Regions from separate parts of the Sphaerotilus montanus genome, predicted to be linked through region 3. Evidence: predicted binding sites of a transcription regulator. Region 3 holds the regulator's gene; each other region holds the start of a gene.
The links. The regulator FliA, encoded in region 3, starts transcription of late flagellar genes. The targets are predictions, from matches to a motif close to CTAAAGTTTNNNNNNNNNNNGCCGNTA.
Positions count from the first base shown of each region.

Region 1 (6,237 bases), 670 kb from region 3:
CCTGTGTGGTGCGGGATAAGCCCCACTGGGCATGTAATGAGCACGCGGGCCGATCAACTTGGCATCATTGGCTTCCAGACTGACCGTGTGCAGATTATTTTTGATATTCCAGTCCTCAATGAATCTCCGAAACGGTTCCACGCGGACATAGTCGTATGGCCATGCATCAATGACGTAGGTGATGAACTGCACCTGTGCTGCAATGGCGCGCCAGATTGGCTTTCCGTCTATCCGGACCAGAAGCGGCAAGGTGCCTGTGGTCATTACCAGCGCCAAATGCGGGTCACTCACCAACACCGGGAGAGATTCCAGATCGTTACGATCATTGATATTAATGATTCGGGTATCGTATCCGTTGGCATCTAGCGCGCTTCTGATGCTTTGGGCCATCATTTCGGTGCCACCGAACGGATGTTGATTGGTCAGAACGATCGCCTTGGGGTACATCTGGATCATGGGTGTTCCTCTAATACGCTGGCTGGCAGGGTATGGTTGTGTGAAGCTTCTGCAACGCCATGTTCGCTATACTTTGCTTGGCAATGGTTCGTGTCGAGCGGCTTGCATTATTGAAAGTCTAGGCAAAGAGGTGCGATTGCATTGCATGAATTAGCGCTTTTGGCCTGTCTATTTTTTCAGATGGCGGCCTTTTTAAAGGCTGCATTTCTCCATGAAATGGAGCTTAGCGGAAAAAAAAATGGACCTTGGCATGATGCACAAGGTCCGCAAAAACACCGGGAGAGGTGTCGCGATATTTTAATGAACTGGTCTCTGATGGGTCAGTGCAACTGCAGCGATCCGCTGGCCTTGCCCTTGCCGGCACGTGCTGGCGGGTTGCACAGGCCGCAGATGAAGTGCTTGGCGATCTCGTGCGGATGGGTGACGAAATGACCGCCGCACTTGGAGCATTTCGTCATCGTCAGCATGCCGTTGTCGACGAACTTCACCAGGCGCCAGGCGCGGGTGACGGAGAGCAGCGGCTCCAGGTTCTGGGCCTGGGTCTGCTCCAGATAGAGCTGGTAGGCCTTGATCACGGTGTCGATCTCTTCGAGTTCGGCCACCTTGTTCAGGTATTCATGGGTGTTGAGGAACAGCGACGCGTGGATGTTGGGCTGCCACGTCATGAACCAGTCGGTGGAGAAGGGCAGCTGGCCCTTGCTCGGCGACTTGCCGGCGACTTCCTTGTACAGGCGCAGCAGGCGCTCGTAGGACAGATCGGTCTCCGACTCCAGCACCTGAAGGCGGGCGCCCAGCTTGATCAGCGTGACGGCGCGTTCGATCTGACGGGCTTCGGTCAGGATGCTCTTGCATTTCATGGTGGTCTTCCCCGGTGTGTCGTCGTGTTCTGGATCTGCGTTCGCGTCGGATGCCCGGCGCGACTCAGGCAGCTTCCTGGTGGCGGCCGGCCATCAGGATGCTGGCGTGCAGGCGGGACACGCCGTCATTGGCGGCGCTCTTGCCGTGGTTGGTCAGCAGGCTCCACACCAGATCGTCGTCGACGCGCATGCGGCACAGCAGCGTGTTGCCGGCAGCGATCTTGAGCATCTGGGCCGGCGACAGCATTTCCAGGATGGCGGCGGTTTCTTCCGACACGCCCAGGCGGAACAGCGCTTGCTCGCGGTCGGCGCGGATCAGGCTCTGAGCGAGCATCAGGTAGGACAGATTGGCTTCGCGGATTTCGGAGAGGATCTGTTCGGTGTTCATGTCGGGCTCCTGTCGGTCTGGGTGGGCTTCGCTGCCTGGTGAGGCCGGCGAGGCGTTGTCGATGGAGTCGATTCTGATGACATGAACTGGGCGGGAACATCAGCCCTCTTCCGTGCCTTGAGTCCCCGAAACTCTTGTAGCGTGTCAGGCAAATTCCTACAGCGTGTCATCCTCGGATGGCACGTTGGCACGAATCACTGGGGTCGGACGGGCGCGGATGTGCGGTCTGACACAGGCGGGTGCCGGGATGCGGGGGCGCCAGCGTTCAGCAACTGCTCGAACTGCTCCAGTGCCGCCTCGCGCTCGCCTTGTGCTGACAGCGCCATGGCCAGCGTGAATCGGCTGGACGTGTGATTTGCGTCCTGTTTCAGTGCCAGTTGTGCGCAGGAGACCGCGTATTGCAGGTCGCCCACGCGAAACGCCTGGGCCGCCCGCTCCGACAGGTCTGCCAGCGCCTGGCGGGATTCGGTGGACTCCACCGGTGCGCGCCGAGCCTGTGCGGCCGCGACCGCCCGCGCCACCTGCAGCGCCGATGGCCGGTGGTCGCGCCTGGTCAGCGGCGGGGGGGCCAGGCGTGCCAGCGTGTCATCGATGGTGGCCAGTGCGCGGCTGAGGGAAAAGTCCTCCAGTAGCGCGTCGTCGTCGCTTCCGACGTCCAGCGCGAGGTCCGGACGCGGCAGTGCGTCCAGGCGCACGAAGGGCAGGCCGAACAGGTGCAGCCAGAACTGGTCCCAGATGCGGGGGTGTGCCGGATCCTGGCGCAACCAGTCGCTCACCTGCGGCAGGGCAGGGCCGCAGGTCGCCAGCCAGTCGTTGATGCGCGACTGCCGCACCGCGAACAGCAACCCGCTGTCGCGCACGCCCAGATCGTGTCCGCCCACGGTCCGCGCGAAGGCATCCAGACCGCAGGCTTCGAAGAAGTGGGTGGCCGGGTGGCCGTGGTCGTCCAGCTGGTGTGTCTGGCGGTAGCGTTGCTGTGCCCGGTGCATGGTCTTGTCGAAGCCGCCCAGCGGAGTCCAGCTGCGCAGGTCGAAACGGACGGGAGCGACCGGCAGATCCGCCAGCCAGTCCCGCGCATCCTGCGCGGGCTCTCCGTTGGCGGAGGTCTGGGACAAGGGTTGGACCTCGCCCCACAGCGCCGAGGTGTCGAGCAAGGCGAAGAAGTCCGGACACACGGCCAGCGGGTCGCCCGGGCAGAACACGGTCGTGGACTCTGCCGGGCCAGCCGCTGCACGGCGCAGGTGGCTCAGGTACAGCTCGCCGGTGCTGTGCTGCCCGGGCAGACGGACCAGCTGGATGTGCCGCGTGACATCCAGTGGCACGCCGATGGAGGCGTCGTCGGTGCAGACCGTCACGGTGCAGTGATCGGGCAGTTCGTCGATCCACCGCACCTCTTCTCCCCGACGGGCCACGACGATGTTGAGCATGAATGGGGTCTCCGTTGTCCACCTCCCTGTGTTTTATCACTTCAGGGGATGTTTTTACGGTTTGGGCTCGGTACCGACTGGTCCTCTTGTTGACAAAGTGGCTCTTTGAGGCGCTGTGCGCACCTCGTAGCGCTCAAAAGCGCAGAAATGGCAGGGTTCGACAGGGCAATTTTTTTGCTCCCCCTCACTCAAGTTCCCTCGGTCAAGTACGAAAACCATCTCACGGCCCGGACGACAAGTTGCAGGGTCGAAACGGCACCCGACGCGGTGCCCGCTCAACAGATTTCGAATGGAGTTCGCAATGGCCTCGACCATCAACACCAACATGTCTTCGCTGACCGCTCAGCGTGCCCTGAGTTCGACCAACGGTTCGCTCAGCACCTCGATGCAGCGCCTGTCGACCGGTCTGCGCATCAACTCGGCCAAGGACGACTCCGCCGGCCTGGCGATTGCCACGCGCATGACATCGCAAGTCCGCGGCATGGCCGTCGCCTCCCGCAACGCCAATGATGCGATCTCCATGGCGCAGACGGCTGAAGGCGCGCTGGGCAAGATTGGTGATTCGCTGCAGCGCATGCGTGAACTTGCAGTGCAGTCGTCCAACTCGACCAACAGCACGACTGACCGTGCCAATCTGGACCAGGAATACCAGGCTCTGTCTTCCGAAGTGACTCGTGTGATCGGGGGCACCAAGTTCAACGGCAAGAACCTGCTGAACGCCTCGGCCGGTGCCATGGCCTTCCAGGTGGGTGCAGACAACACTTCCACGGACAGCATCACGGTGACGTTGTCGAACATCGGGGCTGGCACGGGCATGGCTGCGTCCATCACGGGTGCCAACGCGTCGATCTGTACGGCTGCCTTGGCGCTGGCCACGATGTCGAACCTGGACACCGCGATCGATGAAGTCACGACGGCCCGCTCGAGCCTCGGTTCGGTGCAGAATCGATTCGAGAGCGTCGTGGCCAATCTGGGTACGACATCCGAGAATCTGCAGGCTGCCAAGGGCCGGATCATGGACGCTGACTTTGCGGTGGAAACCTCGAACATGTCGCGTGCGCAGGTGCTGCAGCAGGCCGGCAACGCGATGCTGGCGCAGGCCAATCAGGCGCCACAGCAGGTGATGTCGCTGCTGCGTTGATCGGTGAGCAAGAGGCTGCGCCGAGAGAGGCAAGTCGCGCTCTGCGGGTGCAGTTTCTTCCTGTCATGTCGATGAACCCTGTGCGCAGACCGGTCCGTCCGGCTCTGCGCATCGGTGCTTGAGGAGTACCCCGCAATGGCTTCCATCACTTCTTCCGGTCTGGGCAGCGGCCTGGATGTCACGTCGATCATCAGCCAGCTGATGACCATCGAGAAGCAGCCACTGATCGCGCTCAATACGCAGCAGTCTTCCATCAATGCCAAGATTTCGTCCTTCGGCAAGATCCAGAACGCCATTGGCACATTGAGGGACAAGTCGGCAGCGATCAACTCGACAGAGTTGTGGGGGCGTACCGCCACGACCTTGTCCGATGCCTCGGTAGCCACCGTGACTTCAGTCAGCGGTCAGAGCGGGGTGGCGGGCTCCCATACACTCCAAATCGATGCCTTGGCGGCCGCGCAGACGGTTAGCAGCACCGCGTTTTCCTCCAACGCGGCGCTGCTGTCTGAGGGTACTGTGACGATCGATATCGGATCCTGGACTGGCAGTTCTCCCTCGACCGCCTTTACAGCCAAGTCGGGCACTTCTAGCGTCTCGATTTCGATTGGGTCGGGTGAAACCTCACTGGGTTCGATTCGGGACAAGATCAACGCGGCTGGCGCGGGTGTGACGGCCGGCATCGTCAACGATGCCTCCGGCGCCCGGTTGACGCTACGTTCCACCGCCACTGGCGAGGAAAACGCATTTCGGATCTCTGTTACTGAAACAAGCGACGATGGCAATGCTGCGACTGGCCTGTCCGCGCTGGCATACAACGCGATGGCGCCCTCGTCTCCGATGATGTTGAGTCAGAATGCACGCAATGCGCGGGCTGTAATCGACGGCATCTCGATCACCTCGACCTCGAACACACTTGACGGAGTGATCGAGGGCGTGTCGATCAAGCTCAACAAGACGACGAGTGCGGTGGACATGTCCGTGGTGGCTGATTTTTCGGATATCAAGACAAAAATCAGTGATTTCATGACGGCCTATAACGGCTTGGTCGATCAGATCAAGACCGAAACCAAGTATGACCCAGAGACCAAGACCGCAGGCAAGCTCCAGTCCGACCGTACCGCTGTGGGGTTGCTCAACAAGATGCAATCGCTTCTTTACCAGGAGTTTTCGGGTACTGACAGTGGTTCGCTGAAACGGCTTTCTGACATCGGTCTGTCGATCAATGCAACCGGTCGCCTGGAATTGAAGTCTTCCAAGCTTGAAAGTGCGCTGACCAATCCTGATCAGGTCAAGGCATTGCTCAACGGTGGCAACACCAACGATTCGACGGCTGTGACAGGGTTCATGAAAAGATTTCGGGTATTCGCTGATGCAGCGCAGGGCACAGAAGGCCCACTGGAAACCCGGACTACAGGGCTCAAGAGTCAGCTCAAGCAGGTTACAGATCGGCAGGGCGTGCTGGATCTCAGATACCAGTCGGTCGAAGCGCGGCTGAAAAAGCAATATGACTCTCTGGATCAGCGGATGTCCAGCATCAATGGCCTCAGCAATTCGGTGAGCCTGATGATCAAGCAGCTGTACGGATGAGCAAACAGTCGGGGTGCGGGGGACTTTATCCGGAGATGTGGGCAAGGGCAGTGACCTAAACTTGGCCCACCCATTCTCTCCCTTCGAGGCCGTGTTCCGATCATGACTGCTGTCGCTGAATCCCCCACTGCTACCCGCTCTGTCACCACGAAGTCCGACCGAGGCCTTGCCAGGCGGGCTGAGGTTCGAGGCCGAGAAATGTTGCGCAAGGGGCAGGTGAGTGCTGCCCAAGCCCAATTCTCCCGGGCTGTGCAGGCGGATCCAGGAAATCAGCTTTGCTGGTTACTGCTGGCGCAATGTGACCACCGTCTCGGACAGAACGGTCCCACCATCCAGCATCTACACCGGGCCTTCCGATTGAACCAAGCCGATGCCGAGGTT
Region 1 is NZ_JACCFH010000001.1:2,628,825-2,635,061, forward strand. It holds gene BDD16_RS11920 (hypothetical protein) at 1-456, opposite strand, end outside; gene flhC (flagellar transcriptional regulator FlhC) at 777-1,313, opposite strand; gene flhD (flagellar transcriptional regulator FlhD) at 1,378-1,701, opposite strand; gene BDD16_RS11935 (tetratricopeptide repeat protein) at 1,896-3,128, opposite strand; gene BDD16_RS11940 (flagellin N-terminal helical domain-containing protein) at 3,430-4,269, shown strand; gene fliD (flagellar filament capping protein FliD) at 4,405-5,856, shown strand; gene BDD16_RS11950 (O-linked N-acetylglucosamine transferase, SPINDLY family protein) at 6,055-6,237, shown strand, end outside.
Region 1: the regulator FliA is predicted to act here: its motif matches at 3,316-3,342, upstream of BDD16_RS11940 (flagellin N-terminal helical domain-containing protein).

Region 2 (6,237 bases), 260 kb from region 3:
GGCCCGGGCCGAGCTGGTGATGCGCCGGCTGACCGAGACGGCGCGCGCCGAGGGCCGCACGCTGGTGTGCTCGCTGCACCAGGTGGAGGTGGCGCGGCGCTGTTTTCCGCGCACGGTGGCGCTGCGCGAGGGGCGGGTGGTCTACGACGGACCGTCCGACGGGCTGGACGACGCGCGGCTGCAGGCGCTGTACGGCGGGGCGGTGTTCGCGCCGCAGGCCCCGCCGCTGGTCGAGCTGGCTCCGCTCACTGCGCTGCTGCCGCAGGCGATGTGCCGATGAACGCTGCCGCGGTGGCGAGTGCGGTGGCCGCGCGCGATCCGGCGCTGCAGCGGCGCTGGCTGGGGCTGCTGGCGGCGGCGGTGGTGCTGTGGCCGCTGCTGGTGCTGGCCGAGTTCCAGCCGTGGACGCTGTTCGACGCCCGCAGCCTGCGCGTGACCGGGCGCTTTCTGGCCGAGTTCGTGCCGCCGCGCCACGACGCGGAGTTCCTCGCGCTGCTGGCCCGCGAGACCTGGCGCACGGTGGCGATCGCGACGGCGGGCATGGCGCTGGCCGGCCTGATCGCGCTGCCGCTGGCGCTGGCGATGACCGAGCGGCTGTCCGTCAGCGCCGTCGGCGGGCGCATGGCGCGCGGGCCGGCGTGGCTGCGGCAGGGCGTGCGCGCGTTCACCGTGGTGCTGCGCTCGGTGCCGGAGCTGGTCTGGGCGCTGGTGTTCGTGCGGGTCGTGGGCTTGGGGCCGACGGCGGGCGTGCTGGCCATCGCCATCGCCTACGGGGGGATGCTGGCCAAGGTCTGGGCCGAGATCCTGGAAAGCGCCGATGCCGCTCCCGCGCAGGCGCTGCTGGGCCACGGCGCCGGGCGGCTGCAGACCTGGCTGTACGCGGCGCTGCCGGCCTCCGCCAACGAGCTGGCGAGCTACACGGTCTACCGCTGGGAATGTGCGATCCGCTCGTCGGTGGTACTGGGCTTCGTCGGTGCGGGCGGGCTCGGGCAGCAGCTCGACAACGCGGCCAAGATGTTCGCGGGCGGCGAGGTGAGTGCGATCCTGCTGGTCTTCATGGCGCTGGTGGCGCTGTCGGACCGGGTGAGCGCGTGGATCCGCCGGGGCTTGGCATGAGCCGGGAGTCGCTGCCCTTGCCGCCGCGTCCGCTGCGCAGCCGCGCCTTGCCCGTGCTGGGTCTGGCGCTGCTGGCCCTGGTGGGCGCGAGCTTCTGGAGCCTGTCGCTGCGCTGGTCGGACTTCCTCGGTCCGCAGGCGCTCGGGCAGATGGGGCATTTCCTCGCCAGCTTCTTTCCGCCGGAGACCGGCGCGGCCTTCCTGCGCAAGACCGGCTGGGCGACGCTGGAAACCCTGGCCATGTCGCTGCTCGGCACCGGGCTGGCGGCACTCTTCGGGCTGCTGCTGGCGGTGCCGGCGAGTCTGGCGGGCGGGGTGTCGGCGGCGCTGGTCCATGGGGCGGCACGCGCGGTGCTCAACCTGCTGCGTGCGGTGCCGGAGCTGGTCTGGGCGGCGCTGCTGCTGGTGTCGGCCGGACTGGGGCCGCTCCCGGGCACGCTGGCATTGGCGCTGCACACGACCGGCGTGCTGGGTCGGCTGCTGGCCGAGGCGCTGGAGAACGTGCCGCCCGAGCCGGCGCAGGTGCTGCGCAGCCGCGGCGCGGGCGTGGTGCAGGTGTTCCTGTTCGCCACGCTGCCGCAGGTCTCGGCGCAGTGGCTGGCCTACAGCCTCTACCGCTGGGAGAACAACATCCGCGCCGCGGCCGTGCTCGGCGTGGTCGGCGCAGGGGGGCTGGGCCAGATACTCAGTTTCCACCTCAGCCTGTTCCAGATGCGCGAGGCCTGCACGGTGCTGCTGGCGATGATCGGGCTGGTGGCGCTGGTGGATGCGCTGTCGGCTTGGGTCAGAAGGAACCACTTCGCGTGAATCTCCTCTGATACAGGTCGGCACTGGCACCAGATACCCATAAAATCACGCCCCCGCCCTGCGTACCCCGAAATTGACAACGACATGAGCATCAAGAGCGACAAGTGGATCCGGCGGATGGCCGAGCAGCACGCCATGATCGAGCCGTTCGAGCCCGCTCAGGTGCGTTACGCGCCCGATGGCCGCAAGCTCGTCAGCTACGGAACGTCCAGCTATGGCTACGACATCCGCTGCTCGGACGAATTCAAGATCTTCACCAACGTGCATTCCACGGTGGTCGATCCCAAGAACTTCGACGAGCGCAGCTTCGTGGACTTCAAGGGCGACGTCTGCATCATTCCGCCGAACAGCTTCGCATTGGCGCGCACGGTCGAGTACTTCCGCATCCCGCGTAGCGTGCTGACGGTGTGCCTGGGCAAGTCGACCTATGCCCGCTGCGGGATCATCGTCAACGTGACGCCGTTCGAGCCAGAGTGGGAAGGCTATGTGACGCTGGAGTTCTCGAACACCACGCCGCTGCCGGCCAAGATCTACGCGGGCGAGGGCTGCGCGCAGGTGGTGTTCTTCGAGAGCGACGAGGTCTGCGAGACCAGCTACCGCGACCGCGGCGGCAAGTACCAGGGCCAGACGGGGGTGACCCTGCCCAGGACCTGAGCGCGACAGACCCCGTCCCGACATGCGACATCTCGCGCGACCGGCAGCCATGGTGGCCAGCTTCTTCGATTCGCTGCCACCGGGCCAGGTGGCCACGGCCATGGCGCTGCACAAGGCCGTGCTGGCGGCGGCACCGGACATTGACCAGGCGGTGCGCTGGGGCAGTCTGATGTTCCTGGTCCGGGGCAGTCCCCTGGTGACGCTGCTGCCGCACAAGGGCCAGGCGCACCTGCAGTTCTTCCAGGGTGCGCTGCTGGTCGAGCAATTTCCTCAACTGGAGGGCGCCGGCAAGGGCATGCGCATCCTCAAGTTCCGCTACAGCCAGTCGGTGGATGTGGATCTGGTGCGGCGCATCATCGTCGCGGCACTGCAGGTGCCGTCAGTGCGTGAACAGCGCTGAACTGCGGCTGTCGAGCCGGCCGTAGACCACGGCATCCTCGCGCGGCAGCAGTGCTTCCAGGGCACCGTCCAGCGCCACGGTCGCGCGCAGGAGCGACTCGCGCTGCACGGCCACCTGACCACTGGCCTTCACGAGCCTGGCGCGCAGCGCGGCGGGGATCTGGCCGGACCGGGAGGCACGCGTGAAGCCGTCGAGGGCCCGGGTGAGCGCCTCGCGCAGATCGCCGGAATGGCGCTCGATGCGCGTGCTGTCCCGAAGGCGCAGCGAATCTCCGAGGGCATCCAGATCGCCCTCGACCGCCGAGAGCAGACGCTCCAGATCGGCGGCGTCGGGGCAATGCACGGGGGCAGGGCGCAGATTCAGGGTGTTCATGGGCAGGTGTGTCAGGTCGATGGATCGATGCGACACGCTGCCCGGTCAGGCCGGACAGCGGTCTCAGGGCTTCTGGCCGAGGTGGCCCAGCAGATCCTGTGCGTTGGTGAGCAACTGGTCGGCGATCGCTTCGGCATTGACCTTGTAGGTGCCATTGGAGATGGCTTGCCGGATGCGATCGACTTTTTCGCTGTCAAAGTCGTCCGGGGCGCGTTCGAGCAGGGTCGAGGCGGTTTCAGACACTTCCACCTTGGTGCTGGCGGTGTCTTCGGGCGCCGAAACTTCCGGGGCCTCATGTGGCGTTTCAGCCGCACGGGGGGGGGTGCCGAGGCTGACGGGGGCCGTCGCCGAGGTCTGGGCGATATTGCCGATCTTCATCACGTACTCCTTCGAGCCGAATCAGGCCCGGTTGACGGGCGTTGAGTCTGATATCGGTGGTCGCGCCAGCCACTTTAGCGGGATGGAGTGCAGCTTCGGGAAATCCTCCCCCGTACGAGCGGTTTTCGAGCAGATTTGTGCAGATGCGGGTTGAATTGACGGGTTCCGGTGCGTCTATTTCCACTTTTGATGACCGGGCGGCGTCGCGTCGGACCTTGCGGCTCATGAGCGCACCTCGACGCGGTTTTCTCCGGTCGGCATTCCCGTGATGACCTGACCCGAGCCCACACGGACCCGCACCGACTGGCCTTCCAGGCCCGAGTTGATCGCCTGTCCGTCGGTCGACGCCTCGAAGCCGTCGCCCTTGTAGACCAGTGTCACCTTGTCCCCGGCAGCAAACCACTGGCGCACCCGCAGGTTGTCACCGCGGACAGGCAGGCCCGGCCCGACCGGGTTGATCAGGCGGCGACCGAGCAGCCGTGACGTTTCGGTGTAGACCGGGCTGCTGCTACCGGCCACATCCACTTCGGCGAGCTGCAGGTCGGAGGCCGACAGTGCCGTGCCGGCGGGCAGGGCGGTCGTGCTGACGATCGCCTTGCGCCAGACCTTCACGGTCACCGGCAGGTAGACGTTCCAGGCGACCGGCCCGCTCGTGCAGCGCAGCCCCACGCGGGTGCGTCCCCAGGGCGTGCTGCCGGGTGGCAGGTAGGCGTCGATCTGCTGGCACGGTGCCAGACGCAGCCGCGGATCGAGCTGGCCGGGGAGCACCTCGATGCGGGCGTCCCCCGCATCCGCCATGGCCGAGCGTGTCACCTCGACAACCCGCAGGGACAGCGCGGACGGCAGGGTGCCGTCCGGCACCGTGTCGGCCCATGCGGTCGCGGCGACCATGGCCAGTCCCGCCGTCAAGGCCAGGGCCACCACCAGACGCGATGGTCGTCGGTGTCGATCGGCACCCAGGGGCTCGGGTGCCTGGGCAGAGCCGGGGGCAGAGGATTGGCGGAGCAGAGGCAGGCTGATCATGGTGCTGTCCACTGTAGGAGTCACCTGACCGCCGCTAGCCTGCAAGATGGGCCGCGCTGGTTGCCCTATTCGTGGGAGCGAGCGCAGCACCGCGCATCAAGAATCGGCTCCGAGCCCCCGGTGCGGGTCTGCATCGACACCGGGTCCCCGTGGTCGAACCCGCTGCCGCTGCTGCCGACACTGCCATGCTGAACCGCCTATCCGCTTCACTCGAATTCCAGACCCAGGCGCTGACCTTGCGCTCGGAGCGCCAGCGCCTGATCGCCAGCAACATCGCCAATGCCGATACGCCGGGTTACCAGGCCCGCGAGATCGACTTTGCCAAGACGCTGCAGCAGATGACAGGCTCGGGCGCCACGATCGGTGCACCGGCCCTGCTGGCCGGCACCAACGCGCGTCACCTCGCCACGGGGGGCGCGTCCGCCGCCATGCGCGACAGCCAGATGCTCTACGCCGCACCGAGCCAGACCAACCTGGACGCCAACACGGTGGACATGGACCGCGAGCGGGCCAGCTTCGCCGACAACGCGGTCAAGTACCAGGCCACGCTGCAGTTCATCAACAGCGGCCTGCGCACCATGCTCGACGCCATCAAGGGCCAGTGAAAGGGGCAACCATGTCGATGTTCAACATCTTCCACATCGCCGGCAGCGCCGTCAGCGCACAGAGCCAGCGGCTCAACACGGTGGCCACCAACCTGGCCAACGCCGACACGGCGGCCGGCCCGGATGGCAAGAGCTTCAAGGCGCGCCAGGTGGTCTTCCAGACCGTGCCGATGGGCGACAACGGCGCAGCAGGCGTCAAGGTGGCGCAGGTCCGCGAAGACACCGCGGACGGACGCCGTGTCCACGATCCCGGCAATCCGAACGCCGACGGCAACGGCTACGTCACCTACAGCAACGTCAACCCGGTCGAGGAGATGGTCAACATGATCTCGGCCTCGCGCTCGTACCAGAACAACATCGAAGTGATGAACACCGCCAAGACCCTGCTGCTCAAGACGCTGCAGATGGGCCAGGGCTGATCACCGCCGCAAGGATCTTCCACACCATGGCCACCACGACCTCCACCGCGACCAAGGCGACCGACGCCTCGACCGCCTACAGCCAGCTCAACAGCAGCACCGCCAGCACCACGGCCTCCAAGATGCAGGAGGCCTCCGACCAGTTCCTGAAGCTGCTGGTCACGCAGATGCAGAGCCAGGATCCGCTCAACCCGATGGACAACGCCCAGGTCACCAGCCAGATGGCGCAGATCAACACGGTGTCGGGCCTCGGGACTGTCAACGAGAGCATCAAGGCGATGTCGGCGCAGCTGCTGCAGATGCAGGCGATGCAGGGGGCGTCGCTGGTCGGCAACTCGGTCGTGGTGCCCGGCAACACGATCGACGTCAGCAGCGGCAGCGGCACGGGGCATTTCGAGCTGGGTGGTGCGGCCGATGCGGTCAAGGTCGAGGTGCTCTCCAGTGCCGGCCGGGTGGTCGACACG
Region 2 is NZ_JACCFH010000001.1:3,039,201-3,045,437, forward strand. It holds gene BDD16_RS13900 (phosphonate ABC transporter ATP-binding protein) at 1-280, shown strand, start outside; gene BDD16_RS13905 (PhnE/PtxC family ABC transporter permease) at 277-1,116, shown strand; gene phnE (phosphonate ABC transporter, permease protein PhnE) at 1,113-1,922, shown strand; gene dcd (dCTP deaminase) at 2,007-2,576, shown strand; gene BDD16_RS13920 (DUF1801 domain-containing protein) at 2,599-2,976, shown strand; gene BDD16_RS13925 (hypothetical protein) at 2,956-3,348, opposite strand; gene flgM (flagellar biosynthesis anti-sigma factor FlgM) at 3,412-3,726, opposite strand; gene flgA (flagellar basal body P-ring formation chaperone FlgA) at 3,949-4,749, opposite strand; gene flgB (flagellar basal body rod protein FlgB) at 4,935-5,354, shown strand; gene flgC (flagellar basal body rod protein FlgC) at 5,366-5,773, shown strand; gene BDD16_RS13950 (flagellar hook assembly protein FlgD) at 5,800-6,237, shown strand, end outside.
Region 2: the regulator FliA is predicted to act here: its motif matches at 3,778-3,804, upstream of flgM (flagellar biosynthesis anti-sigma factor FlgM).

Region 3 (6,237 bases):
AGCTGCTCGACCAGCTGCCCGAGCTTCTGGTGGAACCCGGACAAGTTCGTCGGCCCGGCCGGTCTGCTGCAGGCCTACCGTTTCATCGCCGACAGCCGCGACCAGGACACCAGCGCCCGCCTGGACAACTTGGAAGACCCGTACCGTCTGTTCCGCTGCCACACGATCATGAACTGTGTGGATGTCTGTCCGAAGGGCCTGAATCCGACCAAGGCCATCGGCAAGATCAAGGAATTGATGATCCGCCGGGCCGTCTGACTCCCTGGTGCGCCATCCCGGTGCACCCTGGTCAGACCACTGAAAGTTGCGCAATGGACACTTTGCTTGATGAGCGAGCCCTCAGCAAGCTGCACTGGCGCTGCCGGCGCGGCCTGCTGGAAAACGATCTGTTCATCGAACGGTTCTTCGCCCGCCATGAATCCAGCCTGACTGTCCGACAGGCCCGGGGCCTGGAAGTTTTGATGGATCTTGCCGATAACGACCTGCTGGACCTGCTGTTGTGCCGGCGCGAGCCTGAAGGCGATCTGGATCAGCCAGACGTCAGGACCGTGCTGGACATGCTTCGGCAACGTCCTTGAGATCCGGGCAGGATCGAACCGATACAGACACTACTGACCTACCGAGGAAACAGCCATGATGACCCCCTCCGACGTGAAGGCCACCCTATCGTTCTCCGATGGCAGTGCCTCGATGGACCTGCCGCTCTACAAGGGAACGATCGGCCCGGACGTCATCGACATCCGCAAGCTCTACGCGCAGACCGGCAAGTTCACCTACGACCCGGGCTTCCTGTCGACGGCGTCGTGCAACTCGACCATCACCTACATCGACGGTGACAAGGGCGAGTTGCTGTACCGCGGCTACCCGATCGAGCAGCTCGCCGTCAACTGCGACTTCCTCGACACCTGCCACCTGCTGCTGTACGGGGATCTGCCGAACGCGGACCAGCGCACGGACTTCCACGGCCGCGTGACCAACCACACGATGGTCAACGAGCAGATGCAGTTCTTCCTGCGCGGCTTCCGTCGTGACGCGCACCCGATGGCCATCCTGACCGGTCTGGTCGGCGCGCTGTCGGCCTTCTACCACGACAGCACGGACATCAACAATCCGCAGCACCGTGACATCGCCGCGATCCGCCTGATCGCCAAGATGCCGACGCTGGTCGCGATGGCCTACAAGTACACGGTGGGCCAGCCCTACATGTACCCGCAGAACGACCTGTCCTATGCAGGCAACTTCATGCGGATGATGTTCGCCACGCCGTGCGAGACGTACAAGGTGAACCCGGTGATCGAGCGCGCGCTCGACCGCATCTTCATCCTGCACGCCGACCACGAGCAGAACGCCTCGACCTCCACCGTGCGCCTGTGCGGCTCGTCGGGCACCAACCCGTTCGCCGCCATCGCCGCGGGCGTGGCCTGTCTGTGGGGCCCGTCGCACGGCGGCGCCAACGAAGCCTGCCTGAACATGCTGGGCGACATCCAGAAGATGGGTGGCGTGGCCAAGGTCGGCGAGTTCATGAACCAGGTGAAGGACAAGAACTCCGGCGTCAAGCTGATGGGCTTCGGTCACCGCGTCTACAAGAACTACGATCCGCGTGCCAAGCTGATGCGCGAGACCTGCCACGAAGTGCTGGGCGAGCTCGGTCTGCAGAACGACCCGCTGTTCAAGCTGGCGATGGAACTCGAGAAGATCGCGCTGGAAGACGACTACTTCGTCGCCCGCAAGCTCTACCCGAACGTCGATTTCTACTCCGGCATCGTGCAGCGCGCCATCGGCATCCCGGTGCCGCTGTTCACCGCGATCTTCGCGCTGGCCCGCACGGTCGGCTGGATCGCGCAGCTCAACGAAATGATCGCCGACCCCGAGTACAAGATCGGCCGTCCGCGCCAGCTGTTCGTCGGCGCCGCACCCCGCGACGTGCCGCCGCTGTCGGCACGCTGATCCGGATCAGGCACCTCCGGGTGCCTTCCCTGCAGCACATGAGGCCCCGGACAGGGGCCTCTTCCGTTTTCACGGTCTGCCCGCAGCGGTGGATCAGAAACGGTAGCCGATGCGCAGGGCTCCCCAGTGGCGGCCCTGGATCACGATCGGTGCCGCCACTTCCTTGAGCAGCACGAAGTTGCCGCCGCCCATGTCACGGCGGTAGGTCTGCACGAGGAACGGTCGGCGGTTGCGGGCCGAGGCCAGTCCGGTGCGGTCGTTGAAGATGCGCCGGAAGCGGCTGTTGGCGGTGTTCCAGACCACGTCACCGGGGCGTTGCGGCTGACAGTAGATGCGGTTGTGGGTGGCCACATATCCGTTGCGGTCCACCGCGATGCAGTAGGCGACCTTGTCGCCCGCAGACAGCACCTGCTCCTGCACCTCGGGGAACAGCCGATCGGCCAGCGGCACGAACCGGGTCAGGAACTGGGGGGGAGCCGTCTGCGCGATCGGCTGGTACTGCTCGTCGAACAACGCCGGCAGATCGATCTGCCCGGCCGCCAGCGCCTTGTCCAGCATGCCCGTGATGCGCTGCGCAGCAGCCTGGGCCGAGCGGATCAGCGGCGTGTCCTCGGTCTCGACCCCGCAGCCGGCCAGCTCGTCGATGAGGCGCTCCGAGACCGAGAGGAAACGGTCGCTGCAATGCATGGCCGTGTCGAGCCCGCCGATCGCGCCCTGGATCTCCTTGCCCAGCGTCTCGGTCCTGTCGATCACCTCCTGGGCGATCGAACGGCTGGCTTCTGCCGCACCGTCGATGCGGTGCACCGCGGTCTCCACATCGGCGAAGGCCCGGTGGATCTGGCCTTGCCGGTCGGCCTGGGGATCGATGCGGATGTCGCGAGAAAACGCCTCGATGCGGCGATCAAGATCGTCCAGCGTGCTCATGATGGTGCGGGAAGACGACTCGACACGTCCCGCCAGATCCTTCACGGCATCGGCCACCACGCCGAAACCACGGCCCGCTTCCCCGGCCCGCTTGGCCTCGACCGAGGCGTTGAAGGCGACCAGCCGGGTCTGCAGCGCGATCTGGCCGATGTCGCCAGCAGCGCTGGCCACCTGGTGCAGCACCTCGACGATGCCCGTGACTTCGCGGGCGACCTGCTCGACCTGCTGCCGGGCACGGACCACCGCATCGCGGCTCTCCTGCGTGGCTTCGCCGATGGCTTGCTGGGTCTGCTGGACCCGGGCCAGATCGACGTTCAGGTGGGTCATCGCCTCCAGCTGGGCCGTGACAATCTTCTGCGTGTCCTCGATCACGCCGCGGGTCTCCGCGGCATCGCGGCCGATGTGCGAGACCTGCCGTGACAGCCGCTGAACGACATCGGACGGGCTGGTCGCCGCAGGGCCGGCATCGACCACCGGTGTCACTGCGGCAGGCCCTCGAGATCGGAGCAGGTTCAGCATGGCGGGTTCCTTGACACGAATTACCAGGTGCGCAGCTTGGCACGCAGGCGGGCGATGGACTGGCTGTGCAGCTGGCAGACACGGGACTCGGTGACCCCCAGGACGGCCGCGATTTCCTTGAGATTCATGTCCTCTTCGTAGTACATGCTCATCACGTACTGCTCACGCTCCGGCAGGTGCTTGATCGCCTCCACCAGGGCCTCGCGCATGCGCCGGTCGTTGAGCCGGGCCAGCGGATCGGCATCGCTGTCGACAACATGGCGATCGAGGTAGTCGCTCTCGCCTTCGTCGCCGCTCATGTCCTCAAGGTAGACCAGCTGCGTGCCGCGCACGCGGTTCAGCAGGTCCTGGTAATCCGTGAGCGACAGGCCCATCTCGACCGCGATTTCGCTCTCGTGCGGCGCGCGGCCCAGGCGCTGTTCCAGCCGGTGCACGGCCGCCTCGATGTCGCGCTGGTGCTTGCGGTTGCTGCGGCTCATCCAGTCGCCGCCTCGCAACTCGTCCAGCATGGCCCCGCGGATGCGCTGTGTCGCGAAGGTCTCGAACTGGACCCCCTGCTTCACGTCGAAGCGCGTGAGGGCATCGGTCAAGCCGATCATGCCGACCTGGATCAGATCGTCCAGTTCGACATTGGCCGGCAGCCGGGCAATCATCTGGTGCGCCAGACGCCGAACCAGCGAGCTGTATTGTTCCAGCATCTTGTTGGCTTCGAGTTGGCCCTTGGAGGTGTACATCAGGTGGCTCCGGATCGGTTCAGACCATCGGCTGCAAAAGGGGTGACGACGTCACCAGCGCCGGTCCACGGCGCCCCATCTCGGGCAGGACAAACGCCGCCGCTGCGCCCATGGAGGCCTCCATGAAGGCCATGAGCGAGGCCGGGGCCATCGCCGGCAGTGCCACGGTACGCGGATCGATGTCGACCGAATCGTGGCGGACCCCGCCGAAGAACAGCGCCGCACACTGGGCCAGCCGGTCCTTGACCAGCCGGATGCCGGCCGAGCCAGTCGCCGCACTCACCAGCAGGTCGTGCGACAGCCAGTCCACGCGCTGGGACAGCACTTTCAGGGCGGCATAGGCATGTGTCATCGAATCGGGCTGCTCGTCGCAGATGACGATGGGCCGTGGCCGGCTCAGCTGCAGCTCGCCGCGCCCGAACATCCGGGCCAGCTCGCTCGCAGAACCGTGCACGACCACCGCCTGGGACAGTGGTGCCGCATCGATCAGCGCCTGCAGGAAGGCCTGGGTGGAGCCGCTGGCATCGCTCCAGCGTGCGGGCAGTCCGCGGGCCGTCAGACTCGCGGTGCGGTCGGTCAGCACCTGGAGGCGGTCGGACAGATCCAGGCCCTGGTCGGGCAGATCAGCCTTCTGTCGCAGGGTGTCACGGACACCGGGGCGGGGGTCGCAGACATCGACCACCAGCGTGTAGAGACCGAGCTGATCCAGCGCAGCACAGATCTGGCGGATCAGCACCCCCTCGTGCGCGACGAACGGATTCGACACCACGGGAATGAAGCGCACGGTCCGGGTCGAGAACAGGCGACGCAGTCCATCGGCCTGGTCACCAGGTTGAGCACGACGTCCATCAGAAGGAAATGCCATCAGCGACTCCGTCGGCCGGTCCGGGCTCATGCGCCCAGTTCTCGCGAGGTGTAGCCACTGCGACGCAGCACCGTGCCCGTCGCCGTGCCGGAGCGCGCGAAGGTCATGCTCACGTCGCCGGGGCTCATGCGCCAGGCCTGGGAAGCGCTGCCGCGCAGGGCGCGCTGGACCAGCGTCTGGCTGTTCAGGTGGTGCCAGTCTTCCGGCACGCGCTGACCGGTGGAGACGGCCAGCACCTTGAGCCGGTGGCGGATCATGGCGTCCAGTGCCGGTCCGAGCTTCACCGCCTCGTCGAGCTTCGACAGGATGATGCCCTTGGCCTGGCTCGCCTTGTAGGCGGTGATCACGTCCTCGATCGTCTCGGCCTGCTGTGCGGCGTTGACCACCAGCACACGGTTGATGCTGCGGTGGGTCAGCATGTCCAGCAGGTCACGGGTGCGGGCATCGCGCTGGGCCAGGCCCGCGGTGTCGATGAGCACCATCTTCTTGCCGGAGAGCAGGTCGAGCAGGTCCTCCATCGCCGCGCGGTCGTGTGCCGTGTGGACCGGCACGCCGAGGATGCGGCCATAGGCACGCAGCTGCTCGTGGGCGCCGACGCGGTAGGCATCCAGCGTGATCAGACCCAGCTGCGACGGGCCGTGGCGGGTGGCAAAGGCCGTGGCGAGCTTGGCGGTGGAGGTGGTCTTGCCGACCCCGGTCGATCCGATCAGCGCGTAGACGCCGCCCTCGTCTTCCAGATCGGCCTCGTCCTCGCTGGTGAGCAGGTTGCGCTGCAGCACGTCGGTGACAGCGCCCAGCTCGTCGCCTTCTTCCGCCGGCATGCCATCGACGATTTCGCGCACCAGCGCTGGCGAGAAGCCGCACTCCAGCAGGCGGGTGCTCAGCTGGACCTGGCGCGGACTCTTCTGCAGCCGGTCCATGAACGCCATCATGGTGAAACGCTCCTCGATCAGGCTCTTCATCGAGCGGATCTCGGCCAGCATGTCCGCATCCGCCGAGGGGGACGAGGTGAGGTCGGGCTCGTCATCGAAGCCGTCGTCCGCTGGCGCTGCCGGGGCCGCACGCGCAGCCGGGCTCTCGACCGCAGTCGCCCGGCTGGCGGTCGGCAGGGTCGCCTTGGCCGGCGCCGAGGGATTCAGCAGGAACGGACGGATCGACGCTTCGTCCGCGGCCGCGGCAACTGGCGCAGACGCTTCGGTGCGGCCACTGTCGGGTGGCAACGACCAGTCGCCATAGGTGGGCTCGGCC
Region 3 is NZ_JACCFH010000001.1:3,301,802-3,308,038, reverse strand. It holds gene BDD16_RS15140 (succinate dehydrogenase iron-sulfur subunit) at 1-258, shown strand, start outside; gene BDD16_RS15135 (FAD assembly factor SdhE) at 312-578, shown strand; gene gltA (citrate synthase) at 637-1,947, shown strand; gene BDD16_RS15125 (methyl-accepting chemotaxis protein) at 2,041-3,390, opposite strand; gene BDD16_RS15120 (RNA polymerase sigma factor FliA) at 3,411-4,124, opposite strand; gene BDD16_RS15115 (flagellar biosynthesis protein) at 4,144-4,989, opposite strand; gene flhF (flagellar biosynthesis GTPase FlhF) at 5,016-6,237, opposite strand, start outside.